Regions from separate parts of the Methylobacterium sp. OAE515 genome, predicted to be linked through region 2. Evidence: predicted binding sites of a transcription regulator. Region 2 holds the regulator's gene; each other region holds the start of a gene.

Region 1 (7,235 bases), 4.4 Mb from region 2:
CAGGAGCGGCTGCAGGCCGGCAGCTTCGACGACGATGCGCGGCGCCACGCCCTCCCCTATCGCCGCGTGCCGTTCCGGCTCAGCGCTCCGGAAGCCGATCTCGGCTTGATCCGGCGGATCGAGCGCTTCCCGTTCGTGCCGGCCGATCCGACGCGCCTCGCGCAGGATTGCTACGAGGCCTACAACATCCAGGTCGCCGGCCTCGCCAAGCGCCTGGAGGCCACCGGCACCCGCAAGGCCGTCATCGGCGTCTCGGGCGGCCTCGATTCGACCCACGCGCTGATCGTGATCGCCAAGGCCTTCGACCGCCTGGGCTACCCGCGCTCGGACATCCTGGCCTACACGCTGCCGGGCTTCGCGACCTCGAACGCCACCAAGACCAACGCCCACGCCCTGATGAAGGCGCTCGGCTGCACGGCGGCCGAGATCGACATCCGCCCGGCCGCCAAGCAGATGCTCGCCGACATGAATCACCCCTTCGCCAAGGGCGAGGCGGTCTACGACGTGACCTTCGAGAACGTGCAGGCGGGCCTGCGCACCGACTACCTGTTCCGGCTGGCCAACCACGCCGGCGGCATCGTGGTCGGCACCGGCGACCTCTCGGAGCTGGCGCTCGGCTGGTGCACCTACGGGGTCGGCGACCAGATGAGCCACTACGCGGTCAATGCCGGCGTGCCCAAGACGCTGATCCAGCACCTGATCCGCTGGGTGATCGGCAACGGCGAGGTCGGGCCGGACGAGGCACGCACCCTCCAGGCGGTGCTCGACACCGAGATCTCCCCCGAGCTGGTGCCGGTGGACCAAGACGACAGCCCGCAGAGCACGGAGGGCACGATCGGCCCCTACGCGCTGCAGGATTTCAACCTGTTCTACACGCTGCGCCACGGGTTCCGGCCCTCGAAAATCGCCTTCCTGGCGCTCCACGCCTGGGGCGACCGGGAGCGCGGATTCTGGGCGCCGGACTTTCCCGAGACCAAGCGTGTCGCCTACGACCTGCCCGAGATCCGCCGCTGGCTCGCCGTTTTCCTGACCCGCTACTTCGGCTTCAGCCAGTTCAAGCGCTCGGCGCTCCCGAACGGGCCGAAGGTCTCGGCCGGCGGCTCGCTGTCGCCGCGGGGCGACTGGCGGGCGCCCTCGGACGGGTCCGCGCGCATCTGGATCGAGGAGTTGAACCGAAACGTCCCTGAAACTTGACCGTCACAAACTCGACTGATTGTGCCATTATGAGCACGGTCAAGCCGATTTTTCGCAATGCAAGATCTTGTATTGGGAAAATTTGGCGCGAGGGCGGCCAGGCGGAGGACTTCGGATGCGAAGCTACAACCTGTTCCAGCTCAAGAGCGTGGAGGGCCTCTGCTGCGCGGTGCCGGAGGCGAGCAGCGTCCCGCCCTTCATCGGTGCGGGCCGCTGGACCTTCGGCGGCAAGCTCTGCGACGGCAGCCGGCAACCGCTCGACTTCGACGATCGGGCCGCCGACACGGCGGTGCGCTTCAACGGCTTCTACCTGTTCCAGACCGTCGACCGGCGCTTCCTCGCCTGAGGGGATGGGGAACCGGTCCGGGGTGCGCTCCGGCGCTGTCCTTGTCGGGTGCGCCCGCGGCATACCCGGACGTCGGATCAACTGTCCGTGCGAATCCTGGGCACGACGGCAGCCACTGGCCGGCCAGACAGGATGCTATGCGGGCTGCCTCTCCCGCACCGGTCTCTGAGTTCACACAGCAGCTGCGTGGGTGTCGTCGGCCCAGTGGGCGAATCCCCTGAGCGATTACGGATGCTGCGCCTCGGCGGGTGCGGCCCCCTGCCCTTCGCCCTGCGCTCGGCCCCGCTGGGTGGCCTCCTCGGCGGCGGCGCGCTCGGCGGCGGCCTTCTCGGCCGCGGCTTTGTCGGCAGCAGCCTTCAAAGCCGCGGCGCGGGCCCGGTCCATCTCGATCCGGGCGCGGCGCCGCTGCCGCTCCACCTGGTCGGCCTCGGACAGCTCGATCGTCTCCAGTTCGCGCTGCAGCACGAAGGCGGCGAGCCCATTCGACAGCGCGCCGACATCGAGGGTCCGTTCGGGCGCGCCGAGCGGCCCCGTCAGCCCGAGCTGGACGGCCGGCGGGCCGGCATTCCAGCCCCGGGGCACCGGGCCGCCGGCGAGCGTGCCGCGGGCGTCGAGTCGGCCGGCACGCAGGTCGTAGCCGACCGTGCCGGTCCAGCGCGTGGGTCCGAAATCGATGTCGAGGGGGCCGGCCCGCAGCACGCCGCCGACGATGGTGGCCGCGGCGCGGGCGGGGCCGCGTGCCTGCGCGCCGCCTTTCGCGAGTTCCTCGGAGACCAGGGCCTGGAGCCGGCCCTTGCGCAGGGGGTCGTCGATCTCGGCCGCCCGCGCCAGGGCCCGTCCGAGCCCGGCGGGATCGGCCTCGGGCACGCTCAGGTCCTGAAGGGTGAGCGTGCCGCTGCCCGAGAGACCCTCGCCGAGGCCCGTCAGCGTCTCCGCCGTGGTGGAGACGCGCAGGTCGGCGCTCAGGCGGCCGCCGAGCGGGCTGCCCCCGGCGAGCGCCGGGATCGCGGCCGCGTCAATCTTGCCCTCGCCGGTGATCGCGGCGGCCGCCCCGAGCCGGGCGATCGTGGCCGAGCCCGCGATCCGTCCCCCGGCGAGCTTGGCCGTGAGGTCCTGCAGGGTCAGGCTCGTGTCGGTCAGCCCGAGAGCGAAGGAGGCCTCGGTCGCCACGAGGCCGCGCCCGAGCTCCAGGCTGGCGATGCGCGCGTCGAGGGCGGCGGACGGGTGCGGCGGCGGCGGCGCGAACCGGCCGCTCGCCTCCGTCGGAAGCAGCAGCGCAGCGGCGAGCTGCGGCAGCGACAGGCGGTCCAGGCCGAGACGGCCGCGTAGGGCCCCGCCGGGCGCCCGCATCAGCGTACCGGTCACGCCCGAGCCCGCGACCTTGCCCGTGAGGGCGGCGACGCTGTCGCTCCCGTCCCGCGACAGGGTGACGGCCAGGTCCGCCGGCCAGGCGCCCGGCTGGAGGCGCGTGGCCCCGGCGAGCGTCAGGAACGGGGCGAGATCGGCCGTGTCGGCCCGGACCTCGCCGCCGACGGGTACGGCGTCGGCCCCGATCTGGAGCGGCCGGCCGGTCGCTATCCGGATGCCCGCCACGGTTCCGTCGATGGTGAGGGCGAGGGTGTCGGCGCCCGGTCGCTCGGCCTTGAGGTGCAGTTCGGCGGGACGCTGGAGGCCGGCGATGTCGGTCCGCCCGAACCACAGGCCGGCGCGCGGGGTCGTCAGAGTGGCGGTGCCGCCCTCGATCCGCGTCCCGCGGCTCGCCAGGATCAGGTCGAGGGTGCCGCCGCCGGCATTGCCCTTCGCCTGGGTGCGCAGGGCCTCGGAAGCGCCGCCCTCCCGGTCGAGGGCGACGGCGAGATCGAGGGGCGCGTCCCGCAGGAAGGCGGGCAGCAGGCGGATCTCGCCGACCCAGACCCGTTCGAGCAGGCCGAGCAGCGGCGCCGCCACCGGGGCCTTCAGGCGCCCCGAGACGCGGCCGGTCCCGTCCGCGCTGATCCGGCCGGAGAGCGCGGCGCTCGCGCCCGCGAGGTCGGTCACGTCGAGACTGTCGACCGCGAGGCCCGCGCCGTCCGACTGGATGCGCGCCGCGATGGTGCCGTTTCCAGAGCCCGCCGCCCCGAAGCGGACGTCCCGCGCCTCCAGGGTCAGAGCCAAGTCGAGATCGCGCAGACTCCCCAGCGCCGTCCCGACGGGCGGGAGGCCGGCGATGTCGATGCCGCTCGCGCGGATCTGCGCCTCGAACCGCCCGCGCGTTCCGGTCTCCGCGGCGGTGTAGCGGGCATTGCCGGTGATCCGTGCCGGCCCGAGGCCGAGCCGGAGGTTGCGCAGGGACAGGCTCGCCGCGTCGGCGGACACGTCGGCGGCAGCCTCGATCCGGCGTCCGTCGAGGAGCACGGTCAGGGGACCGTCCAGGCCGAGGCGGCGCAGGTAGCGGCCGAGCGCCTCGGAATCCGGCGCGCTCAGCACCACCGGGCCGGTCAGGCGGAACGGCGCGGTCTCGACCTGCCCGCTCACGCTGACGCTCGAGTCCGCCGGTCCGGTCACCGCGAGGCGGCGCAGCAGCAGGCCGCCCGCACGCTCCAGGGTGCCGGTGAGCGCGAGGTTCGACCATTCCTCGCCGCCCACCACGGCGCTGCCGACCGCGAGATCGAGGTCGAGCATGGCCGGCAGGCCCCCGGCCCAGCTCGGCAGGCCGCGGGCGATCAGGCTCTGGCCCTCGGGCGTGGCCAGGAACGCGTCGAGGTCGAGGCGGCGGCTCTCCAGGTTCAGGCCGGCGCGCCACTGGCGCAGGTCGAGACGGCCGGTCCCGTTGAGCCGCAGGGCGCGGCCGCCCGGATCGATCGCGAGATCGACGTTCTCGAACCGCACCTGGGTGCCGCGGGCCTTGAAGGCCCCACCGATGGAGAACGGCAGGTAGGCGCCGGCGGCCTGGGTCGGCGGTCCGACCACGAGGCGGGCGGAGCCCTCGGCCTCGACCGAGACGGCGCGGCCGGATTCCGCCGGGACGAGGCCGAAGCGTGCATCCGCCTCGAACCGTGGATGCGCGTCGCCGCCGCCCGAGATCTTCACGGCGAGCCGCCCGTCGGGCCCCGGCGTGCCGCTGACGGCGCGGAACGGGATGCCGCCGCTCGTTCCCTCCACGCGCCAGGGCCCGACCAGGGCCGGCGCCTGGAGGGTCAGGTCCTGGACGTAGAGCTGGTCGGTCCGGCCGGTGGCCGGCACCTGCGTGGTGACGAGGAACTGCTGGACGTGCAGGGCCTCGATCGCGAAGTCGCGCGCGCGCAGGGCCTCGCCGAAATCGGTCGGCAGCTTCAGGGCGTCGGGTCCGGCGAGCGGGAGCTTGATCTCCGCCCGGCCGATCCGGGTCTCGGTGAAGCGGAACTCGCCCTTCAGGAGGGGCGCCAGGGCGATCTCGGCCTTGACGAACCGGGCGTCGAGCGTGGGCCGGTCCGCGTCGGCTCCCAGATGCAGCCGGTCGACGCGCAGCCGGGGCGACGGCAGCAGGCGGACCTCGATCCGGCCGTCGGTCCGGGCCGGGACACCGATGGACCGGGTGATCGCCCGCTCGACCAGCGCACGATGGGCCTGCCAATCAACGAAGGGGGGGACGGCAAGCGCCGCCACGAGAACCAGGATGACGGCGCCCGCCAGCGCGGTCAGAAGATCACGCAATGGTCCCGTTCCGCACCATCTCTGCGCGGGGCCGCGGCCTCATCGTGCCGCCGCGCCCCGCCTGCCCCCGCGAGTCAGTCGCCACGGCCATAGCACGATAAGTCCCCGCGGGCGCCAGCGGCGATGCCGGCCCGGCTGCCGCGCCGTCAGACCCCCGTCGCTCCGGGGTGCCTGGACTCGCACGGGAACACAGCAGGCGGGCAATTTGCAGCCGCTGTCCGCGCAGCGTCGCGCGTGGTTCCCGTGGCGCGGCGGATCTGGATTCCGGGCTCCGCTTCGCGGCCCCGAAATGACGGCGTGCTGTCGTGGGGCGGTGGCGAGACGACGATCCAAGGTGCGTTTACCCGGGTGTTCGCCCCGCGCACGCCGGCCTTGGCTATCCCCATCGCGCGCGAACCACCTCGACGCCGTTCGCGATTTGGTCCAGGGATGCGGGATGCAGAACCGCCCGCACGCGCAGCCCGCCGGGGACGGCGCTCCCGCCTCCTCCATCGCCGCCCGCGCCATGGGCGCGCTCCGCCGCGACGCCGCCGCCTACCTCGAAGGCCTCAACCCCGAGCAGCGCCGCGCCGTCGAGACCACGGAGGGCCCGGTCCTGGTGCTGGCCGGCGCCGGCACCGGCAAGACCCGGGTGCTGACCACCCGCATCGCCCACCTGATCGCCACCAACCGTGCCCGACCCTTCGATATCCTGGCGGTGACCTTCACCAACAAGGCCGCCCGGGAGATGAAGCACCGGATCGGTGCGCTGATCGGCCCCGCCGGCGAGGGCATGCCCTGGCTCGGCACCTTCCACGCGATCGGCACCAAGATCCTGCGCCGCCATGCGGAGCTGGTCGGGCTGAAATCCGACTTCACCATCCTCGGCACCGACGACCAGCTCCGGCTGATGAAGCAGGTGATCGCCGATCAGAACGTCGACGAGAAGCGCTGGCCGGCCCGCGCCCTGTCCCACGCCATCGACGGCTGGAAGAACCGCGGCCTCGGGCCGGAGCAGGTGCCCCCGGGCGAAGCCGCCTCTTTCGCGTTCGGCAAGGGCGGCACGCTCTACACCGCCTATCAGGCCCGGCTCGCGACGCTGAACGCCGTCGATTTCGGCGATCTTCTGCTCCTGTGCCTCAAGCTCTGGCGGGAAAATCCCGACGTGCTCGCCAACTATCAGGACCGCTTCCGCTACATCCTGGTGGACGAGTACCAGGACACCAACGTCGCCCAGTACCTGTGGCTGCGCCTGCTCGCGCAGAGCCGCAAGAACATCGCCTGCGTGGGCGACGACGACCAGTCGATCTACGGCTGGCGCGGCGCCGAGGTCGACAACATCCTGCGCTTCGAGCACGACTTCCCCGGCGCCGTGGTGGTGCGGCTGGAGCGCAATTACCGCTCCACCGGCCACATCCTGGCGGCTGCCTCGGGTCTCATCGCCAAGAACGAGAGCCGCCTCGGCAAGACCCTGCGCACCGACGACGAGCCGGGCGAGCGCGTCACCGTGACCGGCGCCTGGGATTCCGAGGAGGAGGCGCGGATGCTCGCCGAGTCGATCGAATCCCTTCAGGCGAAGCAGCACCCCCTGTCGGAGATCGCCGTGCTGGTGCGGATCTCCGCGCAGATGCGCGAGATCGAGGACCGCTTCGTCCAGCTCGGCCTGCCCTACCGGGTGATCGGCGGCCCCCGCTTCTACGAGCGCGCCGAGATCCGCGACGCCCTGGCCTATCTGCGCGCCACCATGAATGTCAGCGACGACCTCGCCTTCGAGCGCATCGTCAACACGCCCAAGCGCGGCCTCGGCGACGCGACCCTGCAGCAGCTCCACACCTATGGCCGGGCCAACCGGCTGCCACTGCGGATCGCCGCGGAGCGCCTGTGCGAGACCGACGAGTTGAAGCCCCGGGTCCGCTCGACCCTGCGGGCGCTGACCGAGAGCTTCTCCCGCTGGGCGCGGCTGGTGGAGTCGCAGCCGCACAGCGAGGTGGCGCAGATGATTCTGGAGGAATCCGGCTACACCGAGATGTGGCAGAAGGACCGC
Region 2 (7,235 bases):
TGCGGGCCAACGGATACGCCAGCATCGAAGGCCTTCAGGCCGCCCTCGCCCTGCCCCGCAACACCCTGGAGCGCCTGGCCGAGGCCGATGCGTTCCGCTCGCTCGGCCTCGACCGGCGTGCCGCCCTGTGGATGGTTCGCACCCTGGAAGGGACCTCGGCCCGCAAGGCCGCGAAGGCCGATGGCAGCGCACGCCGGGCCCATCTGCTGGACGCGCCGCTGCCGCTCTTCGCCTGGCACGCCGATGACGGCCTGTTCCGGCACGAGCCGGCGGTGGAGCTGCCGTCCCTGGCCCCGTCCGAGGCGGTGGCCGAGGATTACGCCGCCACGGGCCTGTCCCTGCAGGGGCACCCGGTCGCGTTCTTCCGGGGGCGCCTCGCCCGGATCGGCGCGATCCCGGCCCGGGCCCATCTCGACCCGGCCCTGCGCCAGGGAGCGCGGGTCACGGTGGCGGGGCTCGTGCTGATCCGCCAGCGGCCGGGCACCGCCAAGGGCGTGGTCTTCCTGACCCTGGAGGACGAGACCGGTATCGCCAACGTGATCGTCTGGAAGGCGGTGTTCGAAGCCAACCGCCGGGCCGCCATGCAGGCCCGGTTCCTCGCCGTGCGCGGCCGGATCCAGCGGGCGGACGGGGTGGTCCACCTCGTGGCAGAGGGGTTTCGCGACCTCACCGCATCGCTCCGCGACCTGCGCGAGGCCGGCCTGAAGCTGCCGCCCGAGACCACGGATTTCGGCGTGCCCCCGGACCGGCGCGTGTATCGAAGCCGGGATTTCCACTGAGGGGCGCCCCTCGACAGGCCCCGCGCCGCGCGTAGAGTGCGGGGATGTCGAGCTTCGCCGTTCCGCGCCTTCTCCTCGCCGCCTGCGCGGCCCTGCCCCTCCTGGCGGAGGCCGCCCGGGCCGACAGCTGCGACGACCTCACCCGCCAGATCGCCGGCGCGATCGGCGGCAAGGTCGGCAAGCGCGCCGGCCCGAGCATCGACATCCGCATGGCCGGCCCGATCAAGTTCGACGTCACCTGCCGGGCCGAGCCGATCGTTCAGGCGACCTCCGCCGAGCCCGCCCCCTCGGCGACCTTCTTCCGCGATCTGTCGGTGGCCTCGGAGATCCTGATCGGCGAGTCCGCCGCCACCGTCGAGCCGATCATCACCAACGCCTACCGGACCTCGCTGGCGGAGCGGCGCAAGTCGTTCATCCAGCAGAACGGCTGGTCGGCCTCCTGCTACACCGACCCGGGCAGCAGCACGATGCGGACCCTCTGCTCGGTGGGGCGCATCCCGCCGGGATGAGGCGGACCTGAGCCGGCAGGATGCGTGGCGCGGGCCTGATCAGTACTCGATCACGCCGTCGAGCGCGTAGTGCTTCACCGTCTTCCGGTTGGCGATCAGCTCGTCCACCGTCGGCTCGCCCTTGAGGGCGCGGGCGATGGCGAGCTTCGTGGCCTCGTAGTTGGTCCGGTAGAGGTCCTTCTGGTCGAGGTTGTCGTCCTCGGCGCAGCGCTGATCGAGCCAGATCATGATGATCATGCACAGCTCGTCGAGCCCGTCCTTCGGCAGGATGCCCTCGATGATGCAGTCCACGATCGCGTCGCCAGTGGCGGCCTGGACCACGCCGCCGAGGAGCTCGGCATATTCGGCCGTGTGGATCGTGACCTTGGTGGTCATCATCGTGGCGGGGCGCACGAGCTGGTTGAGGTCGCGGACCACGAACATCCGCGTGTGGCCCTGGACCTGCCCCATCATCGAGGCGAAGGCCTGGCCGACGGGACCGCGCACCGAGCCGATCAGCACCTCCGGCATGGCGTCGGTGTACTGGCCCTCGGCCGCCAGCACCGTGGCCTCGCCCGTGCGGAACCAGATCTCTTGCATGTTCGAACTCCACCTGATCGGAGCCCGCGGGAGACATCATCGGAGGGCTTGCGTCAATCGCCTCAGAGCAGACCGACCCCGTCGAGCACGCCGACCAGCGCGAAGGCGATCGTCACGCCGGAGATGATGTAGACCACCCACTTGTAAGCCCCTGCCACGCGCTGTCCGTCGGGCAAGGCCCGGGTGGCGAGCAGGATCAGCAGGCCGAGCGCCAGGGGCAGGAGCAGGGCGTTCATCACCTCCACGGCGATGTTGAGCGCCACGAGGTTCGGCACGAGCTGCACGGCGAAGGCGCCCGCGGCGACCACGAGAGCGAAGGCGCCGTAGAAGGCCGGCGCCTCCCGGGGCGACTGCGCAAGGGAATGCGGCTTGCCCGTCACGTCGCCGAAGCCCCAGGCCAGCGCCAGCGCCACGACATTGAGCGCCACGAAGGCCGCCGCGGTGATGCCGACCCCGAACACCACCTGCCCGAGCCAGGGCCCCAAGGCCGGCGTGAAGGCGCTCGCGAGGTCACCGACGGTCTGGAGTCCGTCCTTCGTGCCCTGGCCGGCCTTGCCGATCGTGGCGGCCGCCGCGATCAGAATCGCCCCCATCACGCATTGCGAGATCACGGCACCCACGAGCGTGTCGAGCCGCGAACTCCGGGCGTGGTCCCAGCCGAGACCTTTGTCGACGATTGCCGATTGCTGGTAGAAGATCATCCACGGCATGATCACCGCGCCGATATTGGCGGCGATCAGTACCCGGTACTGGCCGTCCCCGAGCGGCATGTGCCCGAAGGAGGCGACGATCTCGGCCACGTTCGGCCGCGCCGCGATGGCGAGGCCGATGAAGACCAGCTCGAACAGGCCGACGACGATCGCCACCACCTCGACCCGCCGGTAGCTCCCGGTAAAGACCAGCGCGAGCAGCAGGATCGCTGGCAGTCCGAGGCTCACCAGCCGGGGCACCCCGAACAGGTCGCCGATGCCGGCAATGCCTGAGAATTCCGTCACGATGGCGCCGATCCCGGCCACCACGAGGCCGCCGTAGGAGATCCAGGCCCAGACCGGCCCGTAATGCGCCCGGATCAGCTCGCCGTGGCCGCGGCCGGTGGCGGTGCCGAGCCGCACCGTCAGCTCCTGAACGACGTAGAGAATCGGCACCAGCAGGATCTGCAGGAGCAGCAGCGAGTAGCCCCAGCGTGCGCCGCTCTGGGCCGCCGTGATCAGGCTGCCGACATCCGTGTCGGCGAGCATCACGACGAGTCCGGGGCCCGCGGTCTTGAGGAACGCGTTCAGGCGAGGCAGGGAAGCGCTTGGCACGGCTCGGGAACAGGCCCGGGCACGGCCGGTTCCGGCGGGCGCCTGCGGCGTTTTCCCGGGCAGGCGGGAGTAACGTGAGATGGTGGAGAGCGCGGATCGAAGCTCCGGCTGGAGCCTTCAGGCGAGCGCCGTGCCCGATGGGGTGCGTCTGGAACTCGCCCTGTCCGACCTGGGTGGAGGTCCGGTCACCGCCGCGATCGTGCTCGACCGGGCGGAGGCTCGGGCCTTTGCCCGCGCGCTGCTGGCCGCCGCCGGAGATGCGGCGGAACGGACTTTTCCGAAGCCGGGCGTTTGAGAGCCCGCCGCCGACGGATCAGCGCGGGCCGAGGCCCGGGTTGCGACCCGGAAGGCGCGGCACCACCGTGCCCCGCTTCTCGATCGGCGCGTCGCACGCGTAGGCGAACTCGGTCTTCAGCGGATCGAACACGGTCTCGCCGGTAATCCGGCAATCTTCCCGCACGGTCTCGTCGAGATAGGTGCGGGCGGCGGTGCGGAAGCGCTTCACCCGGGTCGCCGCCGGCTCGGGATCGATCCGGACCTCGCTCAGGTTGCAGCCGGCATATTCACGCAGAGCATTGGAGACGATGAGCATCCGGCGCAGCTGCCGGTTGTCGTAGACCTCATAGGGCTCCTTGCAGCCGATCGTGACCACCTGCGGGGTGAGCGCGACGTAGTTGCGTGAGATGTATGAGAACCCCGTGGTGCAGCCCGCGAGCGCCAGACCGAGGGAGGCCAGAGTCACGGCCGTCAAGGCGGGAGGCAGCAGAGCCGCGGGTCGTCGCATCCTCGTCATCCCAGCCCGATCTCAGCCCGCCCCGGCTCCGCCGCCCTGTCCGGCGGCGTGTGGGTGCATTGAAACGGCTCCGCTTGCGCCGTCAATTCGTTTCTGCCTCGGAGCGCGGCGCCAGCAGAAGCGTGGCCGTATAACGCTTGCGGAACACTTGCGGAACGTTTAACCTGTTCGTGATTTGTTTCCGAGACCGTCCCGAGGCGGTCCGCCAAGCCGCGAGGCCCCCTTCGATGCTCACGCGCAAGCAGCTGGACCTCCTGCGATTCATCCAGAGTCGCATGCAGGAATGCGGCGTTCCCCCCTCCTTCGACGAGATGAAGGATGCGCTCGATCTCAAGTCGAAATCGGGCATCCATCGTCTGATCACGGCTCTGGAGGAGCGCGGCTTCCTGCGGCGCCTTCCGAACCGGGCGCGGGCCATCGAGGTGATCCGCATTCCCGAGAGCCTGACGTCCCCGGCTGCCGCGGCGCCGGCGGAGCCGCGCCGCTTCACGCCGAGCGTGGTCGAGGGCGGCAAGTCCAAGCAGCCGCCGCTGCCCGCCAATGCCCGCATGATCGACGAGGCCGGCCGCGCCGTGTCGATCCCCGTCATGGGCCGGATCGCGGCCGGTACACCGGTCTCGGCGATCCAGAACCAGAGCCACGCCATCACCCTCTCGCCCGACTTCCTGGCCGGCGGCGAGCACTACGCCCTGGAGGTGCGCGGCGACTCGATGGTGGAGGCCGGCATCCTCGACGGCGACCTCGTGGTGATCCGCAAGCAGGACACCGCCAACACCGGCGACATCATCGTGGCCCTGATCGACGACGAGGAGGCGACGCTCAAGCGCCTGCGCCGCCGCGGCTCCTCGATCGCCCTGGAAGCCGCCAACCCGGCCTACGAGACCCGCGTCCTCGGTCCCGACAGGGTCCAGATCCAGGGTCGGCTCGTCAGCCTCGTCCGCCGCTACTGAAGCGGGGCGGCCGGCGCGTCGTCCGGAGCCGGGTTGGCGCCTGTCGGATCGCTCTCCGACGCGGCCATCCCTCCGGAGGCGTCCGCAGGAGGATCCGTCCCGGTCCGCGCAGCGGCGGCTGGGCCGGGCACCGCGCGGGCCCGCCAGGGGACCGTCCGCTGATCGGTCCGGGCGCCCTGTATCGCGAAGCCGTCCGGTCCGGCGCGCAGGGCCACGGCCCCGTGGCTGGCGAGGAAGCGGCGGTCGATGATGAGCGGGCCCGTGCAGGTCGGGGGCGCCGCAAGGCCCGTGATCAGCACGGTGGCCCGGGCGCAATCCTCCGGGAAGGCGCGCCGGTCGCGAACCAGGGCGACCGCCCGGCCGTCCGGCAGGATCGCGGTGCAGCCGAGCCGGTCGCAGCGCCCGCCCGCGGACGGGCGGCTCCGCTGCTCGGGTGTGCGGTTATCGCCGTCCGCCCTCAGCCATTGTTCCAGGACGAAGCCGGAGGGATGTCCGAGCGCCGAAAGGCGCCCGTCGGGACCCCGCACCGCGGCGCCTCCGCCCTGCCGGTCGATGTAGAGATCGTAGCGCTCCGGCAGGGCCGCGAGGCCGAGGCCGAGCAGGAGCGGCGGTAGGGCGAGCCAGCGCAGCCGCGAGACCGGGAGCGTCGCCAGCAGCAGCCCGGCCGTGAGCAATCCCAGCGCCCCGGTTCCGAACGCCGGCAGCACCAGCGTTGCCCGCTCGAACCCGGCGATCCATTCGGAGATCGCCAGCATCTCGCCGACTGCCTGGCCCATGAGCCACCAGATCGGCCGGTCGAGGGCCAACGGATAGGCGAGGATCCCGATCACCGCGGAGGGCATCACCACCAGGGAGACCAGAGGCAGCGTCAGCGCATTGCCGATCAGCCCGAACGGCTGGATTGTCTGGAAATGGTAGGTGGCGAAGGGGGCGGTGGCGATCTGCGCCACCAGGGTCGTCGCCAGCGTGCCGGTGACCGCCGACAGGCCGGTGCCGACGATCCGCCCGATCCGTCCCGCCCCGGGGCGCACGAACAGCCGTCCGTCGATCAGCCGCGCGCAGGCGATCAGCCCCGCCACCGCGCCGAATGACATCTGGAAGCTCGGGCCGAGCAGACCCTCGGGCTCGCGGGCCAGAGCGATCAGCGCGGCGAGCGCGAGATTGCGCATCGACAGGGCCGGCCGGTCCACCAGGATCGCGCCCAGCATGATCAGGGTCATGATCAGCGAGCGCTCGGCGGCGATGTCCCAGCCCGAGAAGGCACAGTAGGCAGTGACCCCGATCATCGCGAGGCCGGCCGCGATCTTCTTGATCGGCCAGACCAGCGCGCAATGGGGGATCAGCGCCAGGGCCGCGCGCACCAGCCAGAACACCACGCCCGCGGCCAGCACCATGTGCAGCCCCGAGATCGAGACCACGTGGTAGATGCCGGCGGCGCGCAGTGCGTCGTTGGTCGCCGGGCCGATCAGGCCGCGCTTGCCGGTCACCAGGGCCGCCGCCACCGCGCCCGCCTGGCCGCCCTCGGCCTGGGCGATCCGCCGGGTGAGCGCATTGCGGGCCTCGTCCAGCATGGCGGCGAGCCTGAGGCGCAGGGGCGGTGCGACCGACGGCGTCTCGATCCGGATCGCGCCGAGCAGCGAACCCACCGCGCCGATCCCCTGGAAATAGGCGTCCCGGGCGAAGTCGTAGCCGCCAGGGCGGGCCGCTTCGGGCGGCGGCAGCAGACGCGCGGTGGCGGTGATGACATCTCCAGGCCGCAGGGCCGGCGCCTTGCGGAACGAGACCCGCACGCGGGCGGGCCGCCGATCCGGCGCGAGGCCCGCGAAGGTCTCGACCCGGACGATCAGCCGGGCTCCGACCTCGCGCTCGTCCAGGGCCTCGATCATCCCGGTGAGCGGCCCGATCGTGGTCCGGGCGAGGATCGGGGCGGCCACCTGCGAGACCCGCCAGGTTGCCGCCGCGAAGCCGAGAAAGCCGGCCGCCACCGCGAGGGCGAGCGCCAGCGCCGCCGGTCGCGCGCCGAGAAACGGGATCGGCGCCACCGCGAGCGCCGCCCCGGCCAGCGGTGCGGCCAGGACCGGCGTGCCGTCGACGGCCGCGAAATAGACCAGGATCCCGGTGCCGAAGGCCACCGCCAGCCAGGGGAACAGGCGGCGCTGCTCGGCTTCCCGGCGGAGGCCCCCGGCGATCCAGGCACCGATCGCCGGCCGGGCCAGGGCGCGCGGGCCCGGCAGCGCCACCGCGCTCCCCGCTGCCCTCGCGCCGATCCGCCGCATTGCCGCCGCCCCGATCCGCGCGACCTGTGCGGACGGTCGAGCGAT
Region 3 (7,235 bases), 4.3 Mb from region 2:
TGGCGCCGTCGCGCCCGACCGGCTGCTCGGGGATCAGGGCGGACTTGGAGCCGGCCGAGAACCGGTCGGCGACCAGCGGCCCGGAGAACAGGCCGCCGGAGCCGGCTTCCCAGACTGAGACCGAGACCATGTCGCCAATGCCGATGACCGGCTCGGTCGAGGGGCGGTGATCGCCGAACGAGGCGAGCAGGCTGTCCAGCGGCCGGCCGCGCAGAGCCTCGACCACGCTCGGCGTGACGTCGATGATCTCGTAGCGCGCCAGCAGCCCGCCGTCGGCGGTCGCCACCTCCGCTCCCGCCTGGATCGCGCTCGCCGTCGGACCCGCCGCGGGCAGGTACGTGCAGCCCGACATCGCCGTCGCGGCGAGCAGGGCGAGGGGAAGTGTGCGCATCCAGATGTTGCCCATCGGTATTGCCGAGCCCGTGCCTAGCCCAAGGCGGCCTGGGTGTCCGTAGCGGGTGGGCCACACTGCACCCGCGACGGTCGAGCCCGCGGATTCATCCTCGCTAAGCACAGCTTTTTCAGGGCAAGCAGGGGAAAACACCGCTTGCGGCGGCGTGACAGCACTATCGGGTTCTGAAAATAGCCGCCTGCAAACCGGGCGGATCGGCGTCGCCCGGCTCGACCCCGCGCGCGGCAGCGCTCAGTTGCCCTGCGTGACGGCCGTGTTGATCCGGTCGTAGACCGTATTCAGTCGCGACACGTAAAATCGGATGCTTCCGACTGCGACGACGAACACCAAGAAGCCGATCAGCGCATATTCCAGCGCCGTCGATCCGCGAGCATCCCGCCTGAATCGTGTTCCTTCGGCGATCGTCCGACCTGCGAGGCCGGCTAGGATACGGACCAGCGGGGTGCCCGCCCCCGTCCTGCCGCAACTCGGCTCGTCCATGGTCGAAACGCCCTCTCGCTGAGCGGTGCCACGGAGGCGACCGCTCAGCCCGGTATCATGTCTAGCGTTCCTGCACTTGCCGCCGACTTAATGGAATGCGCGACACAGCGTTATCAAACAGGCTTAAACAGGACTTGGCTTCCGCCAGGGCGCGCCCGATCACGCGGACGCGCCCGCCGGCTGGTCAGGCGTGACCGGCCTTGTGGCGGAGATCATCGATCCGCTTGGAGGCCTCAGCCTTATCGAGCTCCGGGTCGAACGCCTCGGGCGCCTTGGCCTCCTCCGACAGCGTCTTGAGATAGGACGCCTGAGCGCCGGTCATCGGCTCGCCGCCAGTGGTCCACTGGTCCGGATCCTTGATCTGGTTCGAGCTGTCCTTGGGATCGGTTTTGGGATTGTCCGAAGCCGCTGCGGCCTTCTGATCGGACTTCGACGCTGACTTCCCGGCAGTGTTGGCCATGGATCTATGTTCCTGAAATGTTCCGTCTTCGCAGATGGGAACGCATGGTCTGTCGGGTGGTTCCAGGCCCACCGCACGATGCTCGGATCGATGCGGCGATCTTTCCTTCCCCGCTCCTCGTCCTATTGATGAACCTCACGGTGCCCAGAGCGCCTTGGAGCCGCGGTGGTCCTGATGAATCCGCAGACGAGGACGACGCATGATGCGGCGATGGCGACCTCCGCCGCGCAGGTCCTCGTGCTCATGGGCGTCTCGGGTTCGGGCAAGAGCACCGTCGCCGTCCTGATTGCCGAGAAGCTCGGCTGGATCTTTGTCGATGGCGACAGCTTCCACACCCCCGAGCACGTGGCGAAGATGCGCGCGGGGCACGCCCTGGACGACGAGGATCGCGCGCCCTGGCTCGCCCGGATCGCGGTCTGGATCCGGCATCGGCTGGAGGCAGGGGAATCGGGCGTTGTGGTCTGCTCCGCCCTGCGGCGGGCCTACCGGGACGTTCTCACCGGCGGGAACCCTCGGGTGCGTGTCGTCTTCCTCGACGGCGACAAGGCCCTGATCGCCGGCCGCCTCGTCGCGCGCCAGGGGCATTTCATGTCGCCCCGCCTTCTGGACAGCCAGTTCGCCACGCTCGAGCCTCCGGGTCCGGACGAGCACCCGATCACGGTCGGGATCACCGAGCCGCCCGAGCGGATCGCGGACCGCGTCGTGGCACAGCTCGCGGCCGAAGCGCGCGCCGAGACCGGAGCAGAGTGAATCGATGGGATCGGAGCCCGCCAAAGCCGCCGGGATCGCCCTGGTGATCTCGGACGTCGACGGCACGCTGGTGACCGGCGACAAGCGCCTGACCGCCGCCACGGTCGCGGCCGTGGGCCGGCTGCGCGCGGCCGGGATCGGCTTCAGCATCGCCTCGGCGCGGCCACCGATCGGGCTCCGGGATCTGGTCGCCCAGCTCGGTCTCGACCTTCCGATGGGGGCGTTCAACGGCGCAAGCGTGGTGCGGCCCGACCTGTCGTCCATCGAGGAGCGCCTCATTCCGGAACCCGCTGCCCGGGCCGCGCTCGATCAGCTCCTGGCCGCCGGGCTCGATGTCTGGGTCTTCGCCGAAGGCGCCTGGTGCCTGCGCGATCCGGACGGCCCCTATACGGATCTGGAACGCCGCACGATCGGCGCGGAGCCGCGCGTCGTGGCCGACCTCGGCATGCTCATGGGCGCCGCCTCCAAGATCGTCGGCGTGAGCCGCGACCACGCCCACCTCGCTGCCTGCGAGGCGCAGATCGGGGCGGCCCTGGCCGACCGGGCCACGGTGCATCGCTCGCAGGCCTATTATCTCGACGTCACGCCGCCCCACCTCGACAAGGGCCGGTTCGTGACCTGGATGAGCGCGCATCTCGGCATTCCGCCCGAACGGATCGCCACCTTCGGGGACGCCGGCAACGATCGGCCGATGTTCGCCCGCAGCGGCTTCTCGGTGGCGATGGGCAACGCCGAGGCGGCCGTGCAGGCGGCCGCGCAGGCCGTCACGGACAGCAACGACGCGGACGGCTTCGCCCACGGCGTGGCGCGTTTCATCCTGCCCTGACGCGCGCCGGCTTGGTCGGCGCCCGAACCCGTCCGCACCAATCTGTGGATAACGCCGCCGGCAGCCGGAAGGCCGTGCGGCTGTTGCCGGCGAAGCACAGATCCGGGCGCGACCGCGCCCGACGCAGCCGTCGCCCACAGGCTGCCGAACCGAGGCCGCTTTCCGGCCTCATTTGCCCGCGACCTAGCTTAGCCACAGAACAAGCAGATCCGGGTCTCGGCATGCATCGCCTTCTCTTGGCCGCCGCCATCGCGGTCGTGCCCGCCGTCGCCTTCGGGCAGGGCGCGCGCGACAACATCGACGCGCTGATCGAGCAGCAGGCCAAGGCGAACGGGGTTCCGGCGAGCTTCGTCCACGCGGTGGTGAAGCGCGAGAGCAACTACAACCCGAAAGCCAAGGGCGGCAGCGCGCTCGGGCTCATGCAGATCAAGCACGCGACCGCGCGCAGCCTCGGCTACACGGGCGACGCCGCCGGGCTCTTCGATCCGGCGACCAACCTGCGCTACGGCGTGGCCTATCTGGCGGGCGCCTACCGCACCGCCCAAGGGAACGTCAGCCAAGCCTACCAGTACTACAACCGCGGCTATTATTACGCCGCCAAGCGCCAGGGCATCTCCACCGAGGTCGCCTCGGTGGTCGCCCCCGTGGCGGCTTCGGCCAGCGCCCTGGCGAGCCTGTTCGGCGGCGGCGCGGCCGACCGCACCGCCGGCCCGGCCGCGTCCGCCCTGGCCTACGCGCCGAGCGCCGCCATGGTGGCGGAGGTGCCGAGCGAGCGGGTCGAGGTGCCCCTGCCGCCGCGCCGCCCGGCCGGTCTCGACGGGGCGACGGTCCAGCTCGCGAGCCTGTCCGTCGAGCCGTCCGCGGCCGCCGCGGCCCCGTCCCCGGCAACGGCGGACCAGAGCGGCGCAGTCCAGGCCGTGGAGGTCCCGCTCCCGCCGCGCCGGCCCGCGGGCCTCGCCAGCGCCGTCGCCGTGGCGGATGCGCGTTCCGCCGAGATCGCGGAGTTACGCCTGTCTCCGCAGCCGCAGGCGGAGGCCGCCCCGGCCACCGAGGCGGTCGAAGTGCCGCTGCCGCCGCGTCGTCCGTCGCTTCAGACGCTGGCCGCCGCCACGCCGCGGCGCGCGCCGGCCAGCGTGGCCGTGCGCGAGGCCGTGGCCCTGCCGGTCGAGTGACAGAGGTGCGGAGCCGCCTTCGACCGGCCGCAGTCAGCCTTGGCCGGACGTCTGCCCACACAAGGATCATGCCCAAGGCTTGACCATCGGGGCGTTCCGCAACACATAGGCGACACGCCAGCAGCGTGGTTGGACCGGCCCGGTATGCATCGGCGCCCGGTTGCAGCGGCCGGACACAGGCGGCGCAACACAGACCTCAGGGCAGGATACGTCAGTCTCCGCGCAGATGCTCGGGCAGCTTGCTGCCCTGCGGGATCGTGGAAAGCGGTGGATCGCGAAGCGGCAGGTATGCAGGGCACGGACTCTGCTTTCGAGCTGGCAGGAAAGCGGACTGCGCCATGAGCGGCGTGTTGGAACAGGAATCTCTCTTTCTCACGGACCTCGGGCGCCGCGTTCGGCACGCGCGCACCGTGCGCGGGCTGTCGCGCAAGGTCCTATCGCAGACCTCGGGCCTGTCCGAGCGCTACATCGCGCAGCTGGAAGGCGGCCAGGGCAACGTCTCGATCATCCTGCTGCGGCGGGTGGCGAACGCCATGGGCGTGCGCCTGGACGACCTGATCACCGGCAACGACGCCCTGCCCGACTGGCCTCTGGTACGCGACCTTCTCAGCCAGGCCAGCCCGGCCCAGATCGCCGCCGCCAAGGAGGCGCTGTCCGGCGGCAACCGGCCCGAGGCGAGCAACCGCCCGCGGGTGGCGCTGATCGGCCTGCGCGGCGCCGGCAAATCGACCCTCGGCAAGCTTGCGGCCGAGCGCCTCGGCTGGACCTTCGTGGAGCTGAACGCCGAGATCGAGCGCGAGAACGCCCTCTCGGTGCAGGAGATCTTCGCGATCTACGGCCAGGAGGGCTACCGGCGCCTGGAGCAGGCGGCCCTGCGCCGGCTGACCGAGCACCCCGGGCCGCTGATCCTGGCGACCAGCGGCGGGATCGTCGCCGAGCCGCTGACCTACGACCTGCTGCTCCAGGCCTTCTACACGATCTGGCTGCGCGCCCGGCCCGAGGAGCACATGAGCCGGGTCCGCGAGCAGGGCCATCTCGCCACGACGGGCGACCATGCCTCGGCGATGCAGGAACTGCGCGCCGTGCTGGCGAGCCGGGAGCCGCTCTACGCGCGGGCGCCGGCCACGGTCGACACCTCCAACATTCCGGTCCAGACGATGCTGGACCGGCTGACGGCGGCGATCGAGGCCCGGTTCAAGCACCCGGTGCCGACCGCGGACTGAGCCGCTCCCGCAGGGTCCGGTGACAGCCATGCCGCCGACGCAGCCCTTCCGGCGCGTCGGCCCTTGATCAGTACGGCGCAACACACCACGCTAGGCTCAGATCATCGACCCTGCGGAGCGGGGTCCATCACCCTGCCCTGACCCGGCGCTGCACGGCAGAGCGGCGGCGAGCAAGCCCGGAGTCTCGGACATGAGCATCCGACCATGAGCGCCAGCCCAGCCTTCAACCGCGAATCCCACGATCCCGCGGGCCATGATCTCGCGGTCTTGGACCCGGTCTGGTCGCGGCTTCGCGCCGAGGCCGAGGACGTGCTGCGCAGCGAGCCGCAGCTCGCATCCTTCATCGTCGCGACGATCCTGAACCACGCCACCCTGGAGGGGGCGGTGTCACACCGGGTCGCCGCCCGGCTCGGCCACCCGTCCCTGACGGCCGACCTCGTCGCGCACGCATTCCACGAGGCGATCACCGCCGATCCGAGCATCGGGCAGGCGTTCCGCGCCGATATCGGTGCGGTGATCGACCGCGATCCGGCGACGCTCAGAGCCCTCGAACCGGTGCTCTACTTCAAGGGCTTCCACGCCCTCCAGGCCTACCGGCTCGCCCATCACGTCTGGAATCGGGGCCGGCGCGATCTCGCCCTCTACCTCCAGAGCCGGGTCTCGGAGGTGTTCCAGTGCGACATCCATCCGGCCGCGCGGATCGGACGGGGCGTGTTTCTCGATCATGCCACGGGGCTCGTGGTCGGCTCGACCGCGGTGATCGAGGATGACGTGTCGATCCTCCACGCCGTGACTCTGGGTGGGACCGGCAAGCAGCGCGGCGACCGCCACCCGAAGATCCGCCGCGGCGTGATGATCGGGGCCGGCGCCAAGATCCTCGGCAACATCGAGGTCGGGGCCTGCGCCCGGGTGGCAGCCGGCTCCGTGGTGCTGCGCCCGGTGCCGCCCAACACCACGGTGGTCGGTGTGCCGGCCCGGGTGGTTGGCACCGCGGGTTGCGACGATCCGGCTCGGGCGATGGATCAGCTCGTCGCCCTCGATCAGTTCATCCATCTCGGCGACGGCATCTGAGGCGGTCGCGCGGTGCGAATGGCCGCGCTTGCCGCTCCGTCGCAGGCGTGGCAAGCCCACCGCCCATCAGCGGCGCCGGCGCCGCCAGGGAGATCAGACAGCGTGACCAAAGCCGAAACCGCGAAGCTCCAGGACTACCTGCGCCGCAAGTTCGCGAACAACAACATCCGCCTGACGGCGATGAAGACCGGCGATTCCGCCGAGGTGTTCATCGGCGAGGAGTCGATCGGCGTGATCGCCGACGACAAGGAGGACGGCGACGATTCCTTCGTGTTCCGGATGGCGATCCTCGACATCGACCTCGAGGAAGACGCCTGAGGCTCGACGGCCCGGTCCAGCTGATCCCCACGCGGATTCTATCCCGGGGGATCGCGTCGGAGGCTCTCAGTCTCCCCTAGGGGCGTGGGCGTCGCCATGACGCTGAAGCATCCGCGCCGTCATCCCGGGGTCGCGCAGCGGAACCTGGGATCCGGAACTGTCTCAGGGCAAGATCCTGGCGCACCAGCGTCTTGGAATTCCGGGCTCGCCTTCGGCGCCCCGGAATGACCGCGCGTTCGATCGGTCTGCCGGCACGATCTCCGGCGGCAGCACAATCCGCGATCGCGCGCTTCGTCCCGGAAAGGCCCGCTCCGATGCGAGTGCTCCGGGTTCCACCCATGGTGGCCTGTGCACGGGTTAACGCTAACGCGGGGTCGTGCTTAACAACCGGTAAATGGCAGGGCTACACTCCGCGCAACCTGTACAGGAGCGCGAATAATGGTCTTCACGCCCGCCGCCCTCGAATCGATCCGGACGCTCTGCATCGGTCTTGCGCTCTCGGGCCTGATCGCCAGCGCCTTCG
Region 4 (7,235 bases), 250 kb from region 2:
GACTGTCCCACAGGCCACGCGCGCGGGCGGTGTCCGACCCGTCGAATGCGCCCATGACCGCCACCGCCATACCTGCCCCCAAGGCCTCGGCCCCCAAGATCTCCTTCGTCTCGCTGGGCTGCCCGAAGGCGCTGGTCGATTCCGAGCGGATCCTGACCCATCTGCGCGCCGAGGGTTACGAGCTGGCCCGCCGGCACGACGGCGCCGACGTGGTGATCGTCAACACCTGCGGCTTCCTCGATTCGGCCAAGGCGGAATCGCTCTCGGCGATCGGCGAGGCCATGGCGGAGAACGGCCGGGTCATCGTCACCGGCTGCATGGGCGCGCAGCCGGAGGAGATCCGCGAGAAGTATCCCGACCTCCTGGCGGTGACTGGCCCCCAGGCCTACGAGTCGGTGGTGGCGGCCGTCCACGAGGCGGTGCCGCCGGCCCACGACCCGTTCCTCGACCTCGTGCCGCCGCAGGGAATCAAGCTCACCCCGCGCCACTACGCCTACCTGAAGATCTCGGAGGGGTGCAGCAACCGCTGCAGCTTCTGCATCATCCCGTCCCTACGCGGGAACCTCGTCAGCCGCCCCGCCGCCGACGTGCTGCGCGAGGCGGAAAAACTGGTCAAAGCCGGCGTGAAGGAGCTGCTGGTGGTCAGCCAGGACACTAGCGCCTACGGCGTCGATATCCGCTACAGTGAGAGCCCGTGGCAGGACCGTCAGGTCCGGGCGAAGTTCTACGACCTCACCAAGGAGCTCGGCGAGCTCGGGGCCTGGGTGCGGCTGCACTACGTCTACCCCTATCCGCACGTGGACGAGGTCATCCCGCTGATGGCCGAGGGCAAGGTGCTCCCCTACCTCGACATGCCGCTCCAGCACGCGAGCCCCTCGGTGCTCAAGCGCATGCGCCGCCCCGGCAACCAGGAACGCCAGCTCGACCGGATCCGGAGCTGGCGGCAGATCTGCCCGGACCTCGCGATCCGCTCGACCTTCATCGTCGGCTTCCCCGGCGAGACCGAGGCCGAGTTCGAGGAATTGCTGGCCTGGCTGCAGGAGGCCAAGCTCGATCGGGTCGGCTGCTTCGAGTACGAGCCGGTGGCGGGCGCCACCGCCAACGTGCTGGGCGACCACGTGCCGCCGGAGGTCAAGGCCGAGCGCAAGCGCCGGTTCATGGAGACGCAGAACGGGATCGCGCTGCGGCTCCAGCGGGCCAAGGTCGGCAAGCGGCTGCCCATCATCGTCGATTCCGTCGAGGGCGGGGTTGCGCGGGGCCGGTCCAAGGCCGACGCGCCGGAGATCGACGGCACTGTCCACGCCGCCTTCCGGCGCCCGGTGCGGGTCGGCGACATCGTCACGGTGAAGATCGACCGGGCCGAGGCCTACGACCTCTACGGCAGCGTGGCCTGAGGCGGCGCGCCGTAGCGACTTTTCAAGCCGCGCCCTCATCCTGAGGTGCCGGAGCGCAGCGGAGGCCTCGAAGGAGGTCTCCAGAAGGCACGGCGATTCCTGGAGCCCTCCTTCGAGGCCCGCTGACGCGGGCACCTCAGGATGAGGGCGCGGGTGGGATATCTCTGTTGACGCCACGTCCAGCGCGGCTTGACCCCGCCGGCCCACCGCGCTTTCTCGGAACAGAGCAGGAACCCACGGCGTATCTCCGAGGCGGCGATGGATCCGGAGGTCGCGCTCCGAAAAATCATCCACATCGACATGGACGCGTTCTACGCCTCCGTGGAGCAGCGCGACGACCCGTCCTTGCGCGGCCTGCCGCTGGCCGTGGGCGGCTCGCGGGAGCGCGGCGTGGTAGCGGCGGCGAGCTACGAGGCCCGGAAGTTCGGCGTCCGCTCGGCCATGCCGTCGGCCACCGCCCGCCGGCTCTGCCCGGATCTGCTGTTCGTGAAACCGCGCTTCGAAGTCTACCGGGCGATCTCTGAGGAGATCCGGGCGGTCTTCGCCCGGCACACGCCAATCATCGAGCCGGTGGCCCTGGACGAGGCCTATCTCGACGTCACCGAAAACCTTCTGGGGCTCCCGACCGCCACGGCCGTGGCGAAGGCGATCCGGGCCGAGATCCTGGAACGCACCGGGCTCATCGCCTCGGCGGGGGTCTCGTACAACAAGTTCCTCGCCAAGGTGGCGTCCGACCACCGGAAGCCGAACGCCCTGTTCGTCATCACCCCCGCCATGGGACCGGATTTCGTGGCGGAACTGCCGATCGGCCGGTTCCACGGGGTCGGCCCGGTCACCGAGGCGAAGATGAAGCGGCTCGGGATCGAGACCGGGGCCGATCTCCGCGCTTGGTCGCCAGAGCGCCTGCTCGAGACCTTCGGATCGGCGGGCGCCTACTATTACGCCGTCGCCCGCGGGATCGACGCGCGGCCGGTCCGCGCCCACCGGGTGCGCAAGTCGATCGGCGCGGAGACCACCTTCTCGGAGGACACAGCCGCCTTCGAGGTTCTGGCCGCCCGGCTGGCGCCGCTGTTCGACAAGGTCTGGACCGGGGCCGACGCCAAGGGCATGCGCGCCCGGACCGTGACCCTGAAGCTGAAATTTTCGGATTTCGCCCAGGTCACCCGGGCGAAATCGCTCACCGTTCCCGTGGCCGACCGGACCAATCTGGAGCGGATCGGCCTCGACCTACTCGCCGGCCTGTTCCCCCTGCGGCGCAGCGCGCGGCTGATTGGGGTATCGCTGTCGGGCTTCGCTCAGGACGAGCCCGACGGGCCGCAGCAACTCGGGCTGGCGGTCTGACACGGCCTCCGGCGCAAGCGGCCGCTCCGTCATGCGCGGCACTGCGCCTGTGCGGTTCCGCACGTCGGGCAGGCGAGATCTGTCCCAGAGCGGAGCGATCCGGCACGGATCGGGGTTGTCCGGGCCCGTGCGAACACAAGGACCCTGCCGATGTCGAAGCACGCCCTTCTGGCCCTGGCCGCCGTGCTTCTCCCGGTCTGCGCGGCGGGCGCCGCCCACGCGGACGGCACATCCGCTTTCGGAGCCGCCAACGCGGCTCAGCTGCGCGGCTACACCGCGAGCCCGGCCCAGATCTTCGTCCCGGCCGGCGGCCCGAGTGCCAGGCCCGCAGCTCCCGCGCCGCAGCGGCCGAAGGCGCCGGCGCGCAGCCGCTGAGATCGACCCGGGCCGCACGGGCCCGGGGATCCCATCACGCGTTCTTGGTCACACGTTCTTAGTCACGCGTTCTTGCGCGGCCGGTGGTCGGGGTCGATGCCGCCATCGACCTTGGTCTCGTTGTCCACGTCGCCCTCGAAGGTCGAATCCGCCTGCAGATCGGCAGGATCGGCGCCGCTCATGCCCTTCGAGGTGCCGATCCCGGGATTGCCCTTGAGGTCGGCGTCGGTCGGGGTCTCGGTCTTCAGATGCTTGGACGACATGCAGGCTCCTGTCGGATGCTGATGTCGGGCCAACGCACCGGGGCGGAGACGGTCACCCGCGCCCCGTGCGGCGGTTCGCCTCCCGGTCCCCGCACGTCCTCAGCCGATCGCGGCCGTCCCGATGCGGCGCACGCCCGCCGCCTCCATCCGCGCCCAGGCCTGCGCGAGGGATCCGTCCACGTCGATCCCGCGCACGGCATCCTCCACCACGAGGACGTCGAAGCCCGCGTCGCGGGCATCGAGCGCGCTCCAGGCGACGCAGAAATCGGTGGCGAGGCCGCACACGGCGATGCGGGTGATGCCGCGCTCCCTAAGCGCCCCGGCGAGCCCGGTGCGGGTCGACCGGTCGGCCTCCAGGAAGGCCGAGTAGCTGTCGACCCGGGGATCGAGCCCCTTGCGCACCACCAGACTCGCCCGGTCGGTGGCGAGACCCGGCGCGAAGGCGGCGCCCGGGCTGCCCTGGACGCAGTGGCGCGGCCACAGCACCTGCGGTCCGTAGGGCAGCATCACCGTCTCGAACGGGGCCCGCCCCGGATGGGTCTCGGCGAAGGAGACGTGGTCCGGGGGATGCCAGTCCTGCATCAGCACCACGTGCCGGAAGCGGTGCTGGAGCGCGTTGATCGGGCCGATCACCGCGTCGCCCTCCGGCACGGGGAGCGCCCCGCCCGGCAGGAAGTCGACCTGCACGTCGACGACGAGGAGCAGGTCGGCGTTGCCGGGCATCACGGTTGCGGGCCTCAGGGCAGCATCACGATCGAGCCGGTGGTCTCCCGGCCCGCGAGGTCGCGGTGGACCTGCTGCGCCTCGGCCAGCGGGTAGGTGGCGTTGACGGCGATCTTCACCGCGCCGTCGCGGACCACCTTGAACAGGCGGGCGGCCGCCTCTTCCAGCGTGGCGCGGTTCGACGAGAAGGTCGCGAGCGTCGGGCGGGTCACGTAGAGCGAGCCGCGCGGGGCCAGCAGGCCGAGGTCGAGCCCGGTGATCGCCCCGGAGGCCGAGCCGAAGCTCGCCAGCAGGCCGAGCGGTGCGAGGCTGTCCAGCGAGCCCATCAGAGTCGCCTGGCCGACGCCGTCATAGACCACCGGGACGCCCTTGCCGCCGGTGATCTCGCGCACGCGCTTGGCGACATCCTCCTCGCGGTAGAGGATGACGTGGTCGCAGCCGTTCTGCTTGGCGAGTTCTGCCTTCTCGGGGCTGCCGGCGGTGCCGATCACCGTGGCGCCGAGGTGCTTGGCCCACTGGCAGGCGATCAGGCCGACGCCGCCGGCGGCCGCCTGCCACAGGATCGTGTCGCCGGGCTTCACCGCGTAGGTCCGGTGCAGCAGGTACTCGACGGTCAGGCCCTTGAGCATCATGGCGGCGGCGGTCGTCTCGTCGACGCCGTCGGGGATCGGCACGGCCGCGGAGGCCGGGATCACCGGCTCCTCGGCGTAGCAGCCATCCGCCACCGAGCCGTAGGCGACCCGGTCGCCGGGCTTGAACTGGCTGACGCCCTCGCCCACCGCCGTGACGGTGCCGGCGCCCTCCTTGCCGGGGGTGTAGGGCATGTGCGGGGACTTGTAGGCGCCGGTGCGGAAGTAGATGTCGATGAAGTTGACGCCGATGGCCGCCTGCTTGACCCGGATCTGCCCGGGGCCGGGCTCGGCCAGGGGCACGTCCTCGAAGCGCATTACCTCGGGGCCGCCATACTCGTAGACCCGGATCGCCTTCGGCATCGTTGGACTCCCGCTCGCCGCCCCGTCCGGGGGCGTTGCAGCCCGAGATAACGGAGCGCTCGGCGGAGGCAATTTCTTTTTGCCGTCTCGCCCTCCAGTTGTAACTCGCCCGGTCGCGGCCCCGTTCTGGATCCGTCGCCGCGGGGGCCTATCTAGCGCCTACCCCTTGTTCGAGCCGAGGTCCGAGATCCATGTCCGGCACCACCCGCACGAGCGCCGACCTCGATCCGCGCCGCCGTCGCCTCCTCTACCGCGCCTGGCACCGGGGCATCCGCGAGATGGACCTGATCATGGGCCGCTTCGCCGACGCCGCGATCGGCGAGCTGTCGGAGGCGGAGCTCGACCAGTTCGAGGCGCTGATCGAGGTCCCCGACCGCGACCTGTTCAAGTGGCTCACCGGCGAGGTCGAGACGCCCTCGAACTACGACACGTCGGTCTGGCAGCGCGTGCGCGCGTTCCACCGGCACGACGCGCCGATCCATTCCTGAGAGAGCCCGCCTGAGAGAGCCCCCGATGGACGAGCCGAAGCCCAATTACGATCATCCGGCCCGGTCGATCGCCACCGAGCTGGTGGTGCGGATCATGCTGGAGATGATGGAGCGCTCCGATCCGGCTCTGCGCGCCGAGATCCTGCGGCAGGCCACGGCCCGGGCCGCCGCGATGACCGAGCCCATGCCCAACGCGGATTTCTTCCGCGGCCGGGTCGAGGCGGCACTGGCGGAGATCGTCGGGCCGGACGCCTGAGGGGCGCGGGCCCGGAGATCCTCATGCTCCGGCCTCCGACGCGGCGCGACACGCCCCTCTCCCGTGCGGGAGAGGGTTGGGGTGAGGGATCCGCCATCTCCGGATCGGGCACGCCCCTCACCCTGTCTCTCTCGCGCACGGGAGAGGGGATCCGCGTTCCTTGACCGACGCCCTGACCGACGATCGGCCGCACATCGGCGCAGGGCCGTTCCCTGCCGCGACGGAGCTTCCATATAGGCTCTGTCCCGCCACCCGGCCGCCGGCGCCGTGCTTTATCGCGGCGGCCCGATCGGCTAACGCCACCTGATCACCACCCCTGACGCGCCCGGCGGGATTTCCCGCGAAAGACCCGATGGCCAAGCCTCAGCCGAAGCCCCCCGCCCCCGCTGCCAAGCCGCCGGTCGCGCGCTTTGCGCTGCCGAAATCCTCCGCGCTCGCCCGGGCGATCGACGCCCTGAAGCGCGGCGACAGCCCGGTTCTGGCGAACGCCCCGGAGGGCTTCGACGCTCTGGCGCTCGCCGACCTCGCCCGCGCCCTGGCGCCAACCGTCGATGCGCCGGCGGTGCTGGTCCACGTGGCGCGGGATTCCGGGCGCTCGGCCTCGTTCCAGGCGGCCCTCGGCTTCGTCGCGCCCGAGATGGACGTGATGAGCCTTCCGGCCTGGGACTGCCAGCCCTACGATCGCGTCTCGCCGACCACCGCGGTCGCCGCCGCCCGAATGACGGCGCTGGCCCGCCTCGCCCGCACCCGCTCCGCCGAGGACCGGCCGCGGATCCTCTGCACCACCGTCAACGCCCTCGTGCAGCGGGTCCCGCCCCGCACCCACATCGCCAAGGAGGCGTTCTCGGCGGCGATCGGCAACGTCGTGGCGATGGACGACGTGGTGGCCTGGGTCGAGGCCAACGGCTTCCTGCGCACCGGGACGGTGCGCGACACCGGCGAGTACGCGGTTCGCGGCGGCATCCTCGACCTGTCGCCCCCCGGCCTGCCGGCGCCGATCCGCCTCGACTTCTTCGGCGACACGCTGGAATCGATCCGCGCCTTCGACCCGGAGACGCAGCGCACCACCGGTCAGCTCCGCTCGCTGGACCTGATGCCGATGAGCGAGGTCCAGCTCACCACCGAGACGATCCGGCGTTTCCGCCAGGGCTACATCCAGAGCTTCGGCGCTGCGACCCGGGACGACCGGCTCTACGAGACCGTGAGCGAGGGGCGGCGCTACGCCGGCCTCGAGCACTGGATGCCGCTGTTCTACGACCACCTCGACACGCTGTTCGACTATCTCGGCGGCGTGCCGCTGGTCTTCGACCCGCAGGTGGAGGATGCCGCCGCCGAGCGGATCAGCCTCGTCCAGGATTATTACCAGGCCCGCGAGGGCGCGATGAAGACGCCGCAGGCCGGCG

Evidence for each region. Region 2 encodes LexA, which represses DNA repair genes until DNA is damaged. Its sites were predicted from a motif close to TGTTCNNNNTGTGTTCNG; they were not measured.
Region 1: ABIE45_RS00880 (UvrD-helicase domain-containing protein) is a predicted target of LexA. The motif match lies at 5,621-5,638, and genes of this name have one in related genera.
Region 3: ABIE45_RS01140 (DUF3072 domain-containing protein) is a predicted target of LexA. The motif match lies at 1,360-1,377, and genes of this name have one in related genera.
Region 4: dinB (DNA polymerase IV) is a predicted target of LexA. The motif match lies at 1,612-1,629, and genes of this name have one in related genera.

Annotation. Positions count from the first base shown of each region.
Region 1 is NZ_JBGMUV010000001.1:177,175-184,409, forward strand. It holds gene ABIE45_RS00865 (NAD(+) synthase) at 1-1,194, shown strand, start outside; gene ABIE45_RS00870 (hypothetical protein) at 1,310-1,540, shown strand; gene ABIE45_RS00875 (AsmA-like C-terminal region-containing protein) at 1,766-5,212, opposite strand; gene ABIE45_RS00880 (UvrD-helicase domain-containing protein) at 5,649-7,235, shown strand, end outside.
Region 2 is NZ_JBGMUV010000001.1:4,531,152-4,538,386, forward strand. It holds gene ABIE45_RS22015 (error-prone DNA polymerase) at 1-779, shown strand, start outside; gene ABIE45_RS22020 (hypothetical protein) at 824-1,288, shown strand; gene fae (formaldehyde-activating enzyme) at 1,328-1,867, opposite strand; gene ABIE45_RS22030 (divalent metal cation transporter) at 1,930-3,171, opposite strand; gene ABIE45_RS22035 (hypothetical protein) at 3,251-3,466, shown strand; gene ABIE45_RS22040 (hypothetical protein) at 3,485-3,955, opposite strand; gene lexA (transcriptional repressor LexA) at 4,192-4,914, shown strand; gene ABIE45_RS22050 (ComEC/Rec2 family competence protein) at 4,908-7,190, opposite strand.
Region 3 is NZ_JBGMUV010000001.1:232,917-240,151, forward strand. It holds gene ABIE45_RS01130 (polysaccharide biosynthesis/export family protein) at 1-391, opposite strand, end outside; gene ABIE45_RS01135 (hypothetical protein) at 644-892, opposite strand; gene ABIE45_RS01140 (DUF3072 domain-containing protein) at 1,077-1,352, opposite strand; gene ABIE45_RS01145 (gluconokinase) at 1,563-2,102, shown strand; gene ABIE45_RS01150 (Cof-type HAD-IIB family hydrolase) at 2,107-2,928, shown strand; gene ABIE45_RS01155 (transglycosylase SLT domain-containing protein) at 3,150-4,100, shown strand; gene ABIE45_RS01160 (helix-turn-helix transcriptional regulator) at 4,439-5,323, shown strand; gene cysE (serine O-acetyltransferase) at 5,528-6,394, shown strand; gene ABIE45_RS01170 (DUF3126 family protein) at 6,497-6,712, shown strand; gene ABIE45_RS01175 (hypothetical protein) at 7,151-7,235, shown strand, end outside.
Region 4 is NZ_JBGMUV010000001.1:4,280,250-4,287,484, forward strand. It holds gene rimO (30S ribosomal protein S12 methylthiotransferase RimO) at 54-1,394, shown strand; gene dinB (DNA polymerase IV) at 1,653-2,735, shown strand; gene ABIE45_RS20875 (hypothetical protein) at 2,886-3,110, shown strand; gene ABIE45_RS20880 (hypothetical protein) at 3,173-3,373, opposite strand; gene pncA (bifunctional nicotinamidase/pyrazinamidase) at 3,473-4,099, opposite strand; gene ABIE45_RS20890 (quinone oxidoreductase) at 4,111-5,088, opposite strand; gene ABIE45_RS20895 (succinate dehydrogenase assembly factor 2) at 5,280-5,576, shown strand; gene ABIE45_RS20900 (hypothetical protein) at 5,602-5,832, shown strand; gene mfd (transcription-repair coupling factor) at 6,185-7,235, shown strand, end outside.